2 regions of the Pelorhabdus rhamnosifermentans genome follow, and region 2 is predicted to be linked to the other one. Evidence: riboswitches for the same ligand, from Rfam matches in the RefSeq annotation. Region 2 holds a riboswitch; the other holds the start of a gene.

Region 1 (6,202 bases), on a different contig from region 2:
TTATGGAGGCTGTGATAGCAGCTTGACCTTGACAAAGATCAGTAATGCCAATATGTCCAACTTTTGCACCTGTTTGTTTGCGCAAAAGTTCTGGTAGAACTGTCTCAAACACAGGAGTTTTCTGATCTTTGGCTATTTCTGTTGCTGATAGAGGAACACCATGGAGCAGATGATTTCCGCCCACGGTGGTGCGACCATTCTTTGGAAAAGCTGGCATGACGAAGGCGAAATCATGGAGGTGAAGATCAAGAATAGCTTGTAATTCCACGCCTATATTGCCACGCAGGGTGGAATCCAATTTTTTATAGTAATGTAAAAATCTAGCCGCCCGGGCCTGTTTGGCAATTTGTTGTACTTGTCTGTAAGCTTTATCAGCGACACTAGCGCGAGTGTTTGTATCGATAACGATAATAGCTGCGTCAGAAGAAGCGGATAAAGTCGTGCCTTCTAATAGCACTTCAGTGTGCATTCCTTGTCTGGCGAATTGTACTCCTGTATCATTTGCGCCAGTTAAATCGTCAGCAATAATGATCATGGATTTGGCTTGTTCGTTCAAAAGCATCAGGTCCTTTTATTGTATATAGTCTGGGCATACTTAATGCGTTGTCCTGTGATGTTTTAAGGCCATACGAGAGTGATGGACTCTTTCAATGGCCGCGTCGCCGATGTCGAGGGCTAGTTTGACATAGAGAATGTCAATGACGATGAGTTGAGCGATGCGGGAAGTCATGGCATCAGACCGCATTTTCGTTTCTCGAGTACAGCTTAATAGGTAGGCAGATACGCTGTTTGTAATGCTAGAATTGATAGAGCTTGTAACGGCACAAGTGTAGCAACCTTGTCGTTTGGCTAATTCTAACGTGTAGAGAATATCTGTTGTTTCACCGGAATGACAAATAGCAAAAAAAATTTCATCAGCTTGTGCTACAGAGGCCGCAATGGTCATGAGATGAGAATCACTATAGGCATTGATTTTTAGCCCTAATCGCATGAGTTTATGCATGGCATCTTGGGCCACGACACCAGAAGCGCCCAGACCGATGACGTGGATGAGAGAAGATTTTTTGAAATGCTCCGCCATGTCTTGTAAGGCCGAGACAGAAAGCTGTTTTTCTAAATCGGCAATTCCTTGGACAGAAGAATGAATGACTTTTCGAATAATGGCAGGCAAATCATCTTGATTCTCTACTTCTTCATAGATAGGGCGAATCTCATTTTCGGCTAATTCTTTGGTGAGAGCAATCCGGAACATAGCATAATTTTCGTAGCCAAGTAATCGATAGAATCGAATCACTGTGGCATCACCCACTTGACAGTGTTTGGCCAGTTCGTTAATGGGGATAGTCAGTGCTTCTTGTGCATGTTGCTGCAAAAAGTGTACAATGCGTTCATGGGCCGGTGTAAAGCGATTACTTTGCAATCGAATGCGTGTAAACAGAGACAAATCTATCACCTCCAACGTCCGGAGAAAATCTTCATACATATCATGAATGAAAAATAATTTCTCCACAAAGGATATTTGACGTTCTTTTTAAATTCCCTCTTTTTTTTTACTTTTATAAAAAATAGTGATTATTCTGATACGGAATTTTATACGAAGATACTTATATAATTACTCGACGTGTCTTAATAATGCTATAATAGAAACCAAGTAAGTTATTTAAGGATAGAAAGGAATGAGAGCGATGGGAAAATTTTCAATGGTATCGAGATTATTTATCCTTTGTGTCATGACTGTATTTATTTCTATTTGCAGCATGTATAGTTTGGTTGCAGCAGCACCGCAAGATGCCAAAGAAATGGTTGTTACAGCCTATCAAAAAATGTTGAATTTTAATAATTACCATATGGCATTAGACTCTACTGCAACGATGTCGGTTCAAGGAAAAAATATTCGTATGGCAATGGAGGGTGGATTTGATATACAAGCGAAGCCCATGCTAAGCAAAGGGGATATGAACATTCGTGTTTATACGGATTCTAAAACATTAGATAAAAATCTTGTGCAATACATAGAAGAATCCGGTAATCAGATCATCATTTATTCTAATGTTGATAATTCTTGGATTAAGCAGAGTTTTCCTAAAGAAAGTGTTGATTCCCTTCGTGATTATGGGAGTTATATAAAAGCGATTAAGAGCGCTGAAATTGAGAGTGATGACGATAATTCAACGGTAATTCGTGTTGTTGCAAGTGGCGAAGTTTTAAAAAATACGCTGAAACAAAAAATGGCGCTTATGGGAATGAATAAGCTTGTTGTATCAGATGATTTTTTAGCAGATATTCAGGATCTATCCTACTCCATAACCATTGATAAGAGCACGGGTAACATTTCCGCGAGCCATATGGATTTATCTGACTTTATGGCTCAATTTGGTACTCATATGGCTGATAAAATGAAGACGACAGAAAAGCAAAAGCAGGCTATAACAGAAATGTTTCAAAATATGAAATTCATCATGGATGTTACTTTTTCACAGTATAACAGTGCACCCGATGTCGTGATTCCACAAGATGTAAAGGAGCGGGCTGTTGAAAAAAATGTTCAATCAAGTAAGCTTTTAAGCGGTCCACAGGTGACGCAATCATAAAAAAATAGTGCCCTCTTTTCTTTAACAAGAAAAGAGGGCACTATCCAGTTTTCAGTTTTTTTTATAGGCTGGTACTTGCGGATGGAAGAGACGGATGAGCCACAGAAAGGCTAAGGCACCAAGTGTTGAAGCAATAATGGAACCTATAATGCCGTAGACTGCAAAGCCTAGCATGCCCAACAGAAAATTTCCAACAAATGATCCTACTAGGCCGACAATCAAGTCGCCCCAAATGCCAAATCCATGATTGTGTGAGATAGTTCCTGCTAGCCATCCGGCAATAATGCCAATGATCGCACCGACGATCCAGGATGTCATATAAAAACCTCCTTATTTATTTTTGTTAGTATGCTTTGTAACCAAAAAAGTTATGTAATGGAAAAAAAAGTGGCAACTGTGATAGAATAAGTAAAGAAGAATGGGAGATATCCATGAGGAGCTGAATGATTTTGACACAAGATATTCATCAAAATGTAACGGATATGGCAGAAGAACTGATTAAACTTCGCCGTGATTTTCATAAATATCCAGAGCCGGGCTGGACAGAATTTCGTACGGCCTCGATTGTTGCGGAAAGATTGACTGCCCTAGGTTATGAGGTGAAGTTAGGTGATGCCGTTATAAAGGAAGAGGCCATGATGGGGGTTCCTGATGCTTCTGTGTTGTTAAAGTGTAGAAAGCAAGCTGAAGAACAGGGAGCCAGTGCCTTTTATCTGGATCAAATGGCAGGTGGGAAAACGGGTGTCGTGGGTATTTTAAACACGGGAAAAACCGGTCCAACGGTTGCTTTACGCTTTGATATGGATGCCAACGATGTTGTTGAGGATGAAGCCATAACTCATCGGCCTTGCCGCGAGGGGTTTCGATCGGTACATGATGGAGCCATGCATGCTTGCGGTCATGATGGGCATACGACGATTGGCCTGGGGCTGGCTAAGCTGCTTATGTTGCTGCGTCATGAACTTTCTGGTACGGTGAAACTTGTGTTCCAGCCAGCCGAGGAAGGCGTTCGCGGAGCTCGGGCCATGGTGGAATCTGGTATTGTTGACGATGTGGACTACGCTATTGGTTTGCATCTTGGTACGGCTGCAAATCAGACCGGGCAGTTTGTGTGTAGTGCAGGGGGATTTTTAGCTACGACGAAGCTTGATGCCTGTTTTCATGGTAAGCCCGCTCATGCTGGTTTTGCGCCGCAGGAAGGACGCAATGCCTTGCTTGCAGCTGCAACAGCTTCTCTTCATTTACATGGTATTTCGCGGCATGGTGCAGGGATGACACGGGTAAATGTCGGCATTTTACAGGCTGGGACTGGGCGCAATGTTATTCCGCAAGATGCTCTGTTAAAACTAGAAACACGGGGTGAAAATTCAGCACTTAACGAATATATGCAGCAAGAGGCTACTCGTATTATTCAAAGTTCTGCTGCCATGTATGGCGTGGAGGCACAAATAACCAAGATGGGTGCCGCCTTAGGCGGTCATGGCAACGAGGAACTGGCCACTGTATTAAAGTCAGTGGCTGAATCATCGGGATTGTTTAGCCAGGTTGTCACTCAAGCAAATATGGGTGGCAGTGATGATTTTACTTTTTTTATGAATCGCGTGCAGCAACAGGGCGGGCAGTCTGTTTATGCTTTGCTTGGATCTGATTTAGCTGCTGGACATCATAATGGTTCTTTCGATTTTGATGAATCTATCCTTACAAAGGGAGTAGAAGTACTCGCAAGGAGTATTTTAGCTTTAGGAAAAGAATAATAAAAACTTTAGCTATTTCTGTTGAATAATTGATGAAATTGTTCTATAATAAAATCTGTTTTATATGTACTTTTTACAACTACATATGTGTTTTCGGATGATATTTGCGGAAGAGTGGCTTAGGGCCCACCGAAGGAGTAAAACTCTCAGGTACTTTGATTGTGAAGTAGAACCGTAAATGGACGAGACTCTGGAGAGATCCTGATTTAGGACGCCGAAGGTGAAATACAGTAATCGTAGATTGCTGACAAAGCTCTCAGGCAAAAGGACAGAGACAAAACCAATCCAAAGAATACTCGCTATCTTTGGAAGTGTAGCAATGAAATGCCTAAGGGTATTTATTGTTGTTTGTCCAGAGTCAAATCATCTTATGATTTGACTCTTTTGTTTTGATGCGCATGAAAATTCGGGTTGCAGAGTACAGGTGTAGACAGTGAGCTTTAAGGAAAAGAAAAGGAGAGAAAAATTTTATGCGTAATCGAGGCTTTAAAGTTGTAGCAGTCGGACTCGTTGCTTTATTTATGACTGGAATATTGGCGGGGTGCGGAGGTTCATCATCAAAGGATGTTAAAATCGGGATTTTGAATGAAATGACAGGTGGCAATGCTACTATGGGTACATCCGCTGCCAATGGGGCGAAAATGGCCATTAAAGAGGCCAATGCCAAAGGCGGTGTGCTTGGTAAACAAATTCAGGGAGTTGTTGCTGATAATAAAAGCGAGCCTTCTGAATCGGCCAATGCCATGACGAAATTAGTCAGTCAGGATAAGGTTGTGGCAGTGACAGGCGTATTTTCTAGTTCTGATGCCATTGCAGCTGCCAGTGTAGCTGAAGCAACGAAAGTTCCTTTTATTGCTGTGGGTGCTACAAATCCCAAAGTAACGCTTGATGAAAAAACGAATAAAGTAAGAGATTATACCTTCCGTGTTTGTTTTATTGACCCCTTCCAGGGAACAGTCGGTGCTAATTTTGTATTGAATACGTTGAAATTGAAACAAGCTGTGATGTTAGTTGACAACAGTAGTGATTACAGTAAAGGTTTGGCTAGCTTCTTTAAAGAGGCTTTTGCGAAGGGCGGCGGCACTGTATTAGGTGAAGAAGCTTATTTACAGAAAGATCAGGACTTTAAGACCATTTTAACGAAGGTAAAAGCCTTAAATCCAGAAGTGATTTATGTCCCTGGTTATTATGAAGAAGTCGGTAAGATTGTAAAGCAGGCTCGTGAGCTTGGTATTACTGTACCTATTATTGGTGGTGATGGCTGGGATTCACCGAAACTCGTTGAAGTTGGAACGGCTGCGGCTTTGAATAATACTTATTTTACGAATCACTATTCTGTAGATGACACGAGTACTGCTTCGCAGGATTTTGTTGAAGCTTATAAGAAAGAATATGGACAGGCACCAGATGCTTTGGCTGTGCTTGGCTATGATGCTGCTAATGTTCTGATTGATGCCATTCAGCGGGCGAATAGCACAGAACCTAGTAAAATTCGCGAAGCACTTGCTGCTACGAAAGATTATCCAGCTGTGACAGGGCCCACGACGCTTAATGATACACATGATGCTGTTAAAAACGTCGTGATTATTGAAATGAAAGACGGAAAACAGATGTTTAAGGAAACAGTTAAGCCATAATGTAAAAAGCAATTTGTGTTACATCGATAAAAATAGGCTATCCTTCTTTTTTAGAGAGAAGGATAGCCTATTTTATGTAAAAGAATTATATCGCTAATGCGGCAGCACCTTGAATAAAAGAAAATGAATCAATTTCTTTCCATTTTAACTTATATTTATAACAAAAATGTGACGTCTATTATTACCTTTTGACATAATTTTGTCACAAACTTAGTATAAA
Region 2 (6,202 bases):
CAAACGTCAGTATGAACACAATGTATGCAGATCAATTAGTGCCAATTGCGCTTATTAACGAAAACTATGCTCATGTTAATAAGGTAAATCAAGAAATAATGGAAATGATGCTCACAACGGATAACCAAAAAAAGCAAGAATTGAAAAGAGTTATTGATGAGCGGGTAAAAAACTTTAATGATAATCTAGCCGAGCTTGATAAGTCTAATTTAGATTCTACAGCTAAGGAAAAATTGGCCGGATTTAAGATGTCTATGCAAAAATATCGTGAAGCAAGAAATAAGGTTATTGAGTTAGCAATGCAAAATAAAAATGCAGAAGCTTATGCATTATATACGGCTACGGTCGATTCATTAGCCTCGGAAGCTCTTAATCGATGCATTGATCTCTCGAAGTATTCCATTGAATTGTCAAAACAAGTCGATGCCGATAACAAGGCATCATTTGAAAAAGCTGAACAGATTACCTTTGGTGATATTTTTATATCCTTCGTAATGTTACTTTTAAGTGGTTTTTATATTACCAAAATGATAACCAAGCCGCTCAATACAATGGTATTAATTTGCAAGAAACTCGCAGACGGAGATTTTCGTGATAAACCACGAAAATTGGTTAGAAAAGATGAAATTGGTCAATTAGCAGATGCTTTGCAAAGTATGCGAGGTAGACTCTGTACAGTTTTGAAACAGGTCAATGAATCAGCTGAAACAGTGGCGGCTTCTTCGGAAGAGCTGACTGCCAGCGCTGAACAGTCAGCTCAAGCTGCTAATCAGGTTGCAGGTTCTATTAGCGATGTGGCACAAGGTGCAGAAAAACAATTAAATGCCGTAAACGAAACATCTTCTGTGGTAGAGCAGATGTCAGCTGGTATCCAGCAAGTAGCTGCTAGCGCCAATCAAGTAGCCAGTAATTCATCTCAAGCCGCTGAAAAGGCAACCGATGGTGATAAGTCGGTGGATAAGGCTGTTAATCAAATGGCTCATATTGAGCAAACTGTAAATAATTCCGCACAAGTTGTAGCTAAATTGGGTGAACGGTCAAAAGAAATCGGGCAAATTGTCGACACAATCTCCGGTATTGCTGGTCAGACAAACCTACTGGCGCTTAACGCCGCAATTGAGGCTGCCAGAGCTGGAGAACAAGGCAAAGGGTTTGCTGTTGTCGCTGAAGAGGTCCGTAAGCTTGCGGAACAATCACAGGACGCAGCAAAGCATATAGCTGCACTAATCAGCGAGATTCAAGGGGATACAGATAAAGCTGTTGTTGCCATGAGCGAAGGTACTCGTGAGGTTAAAGTAGGAACAGAGGTTGTTACTACGGCTGGTCATGCGTTTGGGGAAATTGCGACACTGGTAACGCAAGTATCCGAACAAGTGAAGGAAATTTCCGCTGCTATTCAGCAGATGGCTAGTGGCAGTCAGCAGATTGTAGCATCGGTGAAGGAAATTGACGGTCACAGTAAAGCAGCCGTTGGAAAAACACAAACTGTGTCGGCGGCAACAGAGGAACAATCGGCATCTATGGAGGAAATCGCCTCATCCAGTCAGAGTCTTGCCAAGTTGGCTGAGGATCTCCAGGAAGCTGTTAGCCATTTTCGAGTTTAGTTAAAGTTTGGGACAAATAAGAAAGCACCTGTTAGCCTATGCATGTAAATAGGTGGCAGGTGCCTTTTTCATATAGTAACCCGCATATTCAGCGACTACATATGGATAGGAAGTCGGAAACAAAATGGTTCCGGAAGACCTGTTGATGAGAATTATTTTGTTCGGATCTAAATGTGTATATAAAACACACAGATGTTCCTTTTAGATTGACATTTATAAGAATAAATGATAAAATATATAAATGCATTGATAATTTGATATCAAATCTCGGATGAAGATAATGGGAGAGAGATTTTATAATCCGCCGAAGATGTTATGCTTTCAGGCAAAAGGACCATTATTGGACGAAACTCTGGAGAGACTCAATGGAGAGCACCGAAGGAGCAAGCTGATTATTTTTAATCAGTGACTCTCTCAGGTAAAAGGACAGAGCTAGTTAGCTGCTTTTTTTGAGGCCAGATTTATAATTTGGTCTCTTTTTGTATTTTTTTGAGGCGAAAGGTGGTTTATGTATGGCGGAAAATCAAAATTTATCGAGAGGACTAAAAAATCGTCATGTTCAATTACTTGCGATTGGCGGTGCAATTGGTACAGGATTATTTTTAGGTTCTGGCAGGTCTATTCACTTGGCAGGTCCATCTATTTTATTTGCATATATGATAACAGGGGCGATTTGTTTTTTTGTTATGCGTGCTCTCGGGGAATTATTGCTTTCTAATTTGAAATATCATTCTTTTGTCGACTTTGTACGTGACTATCTAGGCAATGGAGTAGCATTTATTACTGGATGGACCTACTGGTTTTGTTGGATTTCACTTGCCATGGCGGACGTAACTGCCGCCGGACTTTATATACAATACTGGCTCCCCAATATAGCTCAGTGGGTTCCGAGTCTTATGATTCTTGTAATTTTACTGATTATGAATCTTACTGCAGTAAAGGTATTTGGTGAAATGGAATTCTGGTTTGCTTTGATTAAAGTTGTTGCAATTTTAGCACTGATTATAATTGGTACATATATGATTATTAAAGGATTTTCTACCGATGCCGGTGCATCCAGTTTTGCCAACCTTTGGAGTAATGGCGGCTGGTTTCCCAATGGGATAAGCGGTTTCATTCTTTCCTTCCAAATGGTCGTATTTGCTTTTACCGGAATCGAATTAGTTGGCTTAACAGCCGGTGAAACGAAAAATCCGGAACAGGTTATCCCAAAGGCGATCAACAATATTCCAATTCGGATTATTCTTTTCTATATCGGAGCACTTCTTATTATTATGAGCATATATCCGTGGACTTCAATTAGTCCGGCTAAAAGCCCATTTGTACAGGTATTTGCTGCAGTGGGAATTGCAGCAGCAGCAACGATTGTAAATTTTGTTGTACTGACATCCGCTGCATCTGCTTGCAACAGCGGTATTTTCAGTACAAGCCGTATGGTTTATTCGCTTGCTAAAGAAAATAATGCACCTGAGTCAATGAAAAAGTTAACATCCAGTCAAGTACCTTTTAATGCTACCGTGTTCTCGGCAATTGTCGTCTTGATTGCGGTTATCCTGCAATATATTATGCCGGAAGGGGTATTTGTTCTCATTACGAGTATTTCAACATTCTGCTTTATCTTCATTTGGGCAATTATCACGATCTGCCATTTAAAATATCGCAAAATAAATCCTGAACTTGCTGCCAGGAACAAATTTAAAATGCCGCTGTACCCAATCATTAACTATATTATTTTGGCATTTTTTGCGTTTGTTTTAGTTACTTTGGCCCTTAATAAGGAAACTCGTGTAGCCTTATTTGTAACACCGATATGGTTTATCATGCTTGGGGTGATTTACAAGATATTTAAATCAAAAATGAAGGATGAAGAAGATACCGCAAGCAGCATAGTATAAACCAACAATTTTTTCAAAGATATAGGAAACGGCTATTTGTCTAGTAAGGGACAAATACCCCTTTTTGAATTTGCCCTGAATGGGTGGTAATCCAGGCGTACAACTGATTGCTAGGGAAATAAAGTTAATAGAGAAGCTGGTGATAATTTATGAATAGGAGCATAAGTGAAGCATTAGCACTTATTGAAGTATTCCGGCAATTAACCCCCGATTCTATTGCGGCTTTGTCGTCCTGTGGAACGATGTGTTATCTATCCAAAGGAGAACATTTATTTTTTGATAAAGAGCAAGTGGAGATGCTTTATATTGTTGGAAACGGCCTTGTTTCACTCTATAAAGTCAATTCTCAAGGAGAGAAAAAAGTCATTTTTATTTTAGATAAAGGACAGCTTATTAATGAGGTGATTTTGCAAGGCCACTCTGCTTCAATCAACTGTGAAGCATTTGATGACGCACAAATCCTCTGTTTTGATAGATCAGACTTTCTGCGTGTCATGGAAAATGATTTTGCACTTACTAAATTTGTTTTAGATTCGCTTTCCATAAAAGTAAGACGACTGTATCGGCAACTAAAAAATACCTCTAATTCGGTGCGGGGAGATAAGCGCATTGCTGCTAAGCTGTGGAAGCTATCCAACGACTATGGAATTCCTTGTGAAGCTGAAACTAAAATTAACTTGAATTTAAGTATTACCTATCTGGCAGATATGTTGGGATCTAAACGCGAGACCGTTTCACGACAGTTAAAAGATTTGGTCAGACGAGGATTAATTCGAGTACAGGATGGCCAATTTATTATAACGGATCGTGATAAATTATCAAAATATTTTAAACTGCCGTGATTTCTATTACGGCAGTTTTTTTTTGCTTATTCTATAATGTACTTATTTTATAATGCAATTGTTAAATTTTGCACAAGGTTGTAGCCAGCCTTTTTATTGCTATAGATATGGAGGTGATATTGAGAAGAAATTTTTTCTGCATCAGAAAAAAGATCCCAATGATAAATGGCTGGTACGAAAACTGGATTACGACAGGCGGGGTCTCTGCCAGTATGTTGGAAAAGGCTAAGGAGAATATTGATAAAACGCCTTATGGATCGATGATAGAATTAGTACAGGGAAATGCACTGAAACTGCCTTTTGCTAGCAATACATTTAACGCTGTAACAATCGGATTTGGTTTGCGGAATATGTCGAATTATCAGCAGGTAATTTCCGAAATGGCACGTGTAACGAAACCAGGCGGTCGGGTTGTCTCACTTGATTTGGCAAGTGCTGTTATCTCCGCGAACGGTCAGCTTTATACCAGGTGGCATACATGACTGGCAGAACCAGCAGCGTCAATACGGTAGCGACAAATAAGCCGGCCCCAATGGCGACAGCCATTGGTCCCCAAAATATGTTGGAAACTAAGGGGATCATCGCTAAAATAGCAGCTGCGGCCGTCAACAAAATGGGGCGTAAGCGAGTTAGCGTAGCGTTGATGATGGAATCCCACAAGTTTTCACCGGCAGCGAGATGTTGGTCAATTTGATCCATTAAAATAACTGAGTTGCGCATAATAATCCCGGATAGGGCTAATATACCGAGCTGCACCACAAAACCCATAGGTTTACCCGTTGCAAAGAGGCCGATGGCAACGCCAATGATCCCCAGCGGTGCCGTTAATAATGTTAATAACATTTTGGGGATATTTTGCAGTTGAAGCATCAAGAGAATCATAATGGTGATAATCATGGCTGGTACCGGGGCTAAGAGTAATTGTGTTCCTTTAATACTATCTTCCGTTGCACCGTCATATTGGATTTCATAACCGGGGGGCAGGCTGGCACGCAGCTCATGAAGGTTTTCATATACCTGGCGGGTAACATCATCTCCGGTTACGCCTGGCTTTATTTCTGCCCGTACTGTGATTGTTGGTTTTAAATCGCGGCGGTAAATGAGTCCCTCTTCCGCGTCAAAGCTTATTTTGGCAATTTGGTCCAGTGGTACATACTTACCATTACCGATAGGAATAGCAAGGTCCTTGATGCGGGCGGGGTCATTCCTGGATTCTGCATCAAAACGGAACATCAAGGGAACAGTTTTGTCGGTTTCCCGAAATTCGGTAATACTTGTTCCTGATAGCTGGGCTTGGAGTGTCGATGCTAAAGCTTCAGAAGTAATGCCCAGGTTACGAGCTTTGTCTTGATCCATAGATAAATGCATAATTTTACTTTTCTCATTCCAGTTCATGTTGACATTTTTGGTGCTGGGATGAGCGGCCATGACAGTTTGGACTTGCTTCGCGATTTCACGAACTTTATCATGATCATAACCTTCTATGCGGAGCATAACCGGATAGTCGGCAGATGTTCCGGTACTGATTACTTTCGTGTGAACCTGTACGCTGGGAAACTCTTCGCTTAACAATTTGCTGACCTTCCTATGCAATTGGTTACGGGCGTCCGTATTCTTAGCAACAATCACAAACTCGGCAAAATTGGTTTTATTAAAAGTAGGATCGAAAGTGAGGACAAAACGAGGCGCTCCTTCCCCTACATGGTATGTATAGTAGTCAATCAGAGCATCATCGTTCAATTTTTGCGCAACCTGGCTGGCGACTGCTTCCGTATTTTTCAGGGAAGCTCCTTCCTGCAGTTTTAATTGTACGATAAGTTCAGGCCGGGTAGATGCCGGAAAGAATTCTTCTTTTATCAAT

What was found. Region 2 has a riboswitch for glycine ahead of Ga0466249_RS21325 (amino acid permease). Riboswitches for the same ligand answer to the same signal wherever they lie in the genome.
Positions count from the first base shown of each region.
Region 1: linked by a shared signal. The riboswitch ahead of Ga0466249_RS18010 (ABC transporter substrate-binding protein) and the one ahead of Ga0466249_RS21325 (amino acid permease) in region 2 are both predicted to bind glycine.

Region 1 covers NZ_JAHGVE010000017.1:86,633-92,834, forward strand. Annotated here, with positions in the region: gene Ga0466249_RS17985 (four-carbon acid sugar kinase family protein) at 1-556, opposite strand, end outside; gene Ga0466249_RS17990 (MurR/RpiR family transcriptional regulator) at 596-1,453, opposite strand; gene Ga0466249_RS17995 (DUF6612 family protein) at 1,686-2,591, shown strand; gene Ga0466249_RS18000 (GlsB/YeaQ/YmgE family stress response membrane protein) at 2,643-2,909, opposite strand; gene Ga0466249_RS18005 (amidohydrolase) at 3,035-4,345, shown strand; glycine riboswitch at 4,443-4,517, shown strand; glycine riboswitch at 4,526-4,627, shown strand; gene Ga0466249_RS18010 (ABC transporter substrate-binding protein) at 4,816-5,982, shown strand.
Region 2 covers NZ_JAHGVE010000026.1:9,105-15,306, forward strand. Annotated here, with positions in the region: gene Ga0466249_RS21320 (methyl-accepting chemotaxis protein) at 1-1,604, shown strand, start outside; glycine riboswitch at 1,876-1,951, shown strand; glycine riboswitch at 1,952-2,044, shown strand; gene Ga0466249_RS21325 (amino acid permease) at 2,117-3,499, shown strand; gene Ga0466249_RS21330 (Crp/Fnr family transcriptional regulator) at 3,649-4,341, shown strand; gene Ga0466249_RS21335 (class I SAM-dependent methyltransferase) at 4,461-4,823, shown strand; gene Ga0466249_RS21340 (efflux RND transporter permease subunit) at 4,780-6,202, opposite strand, start outside.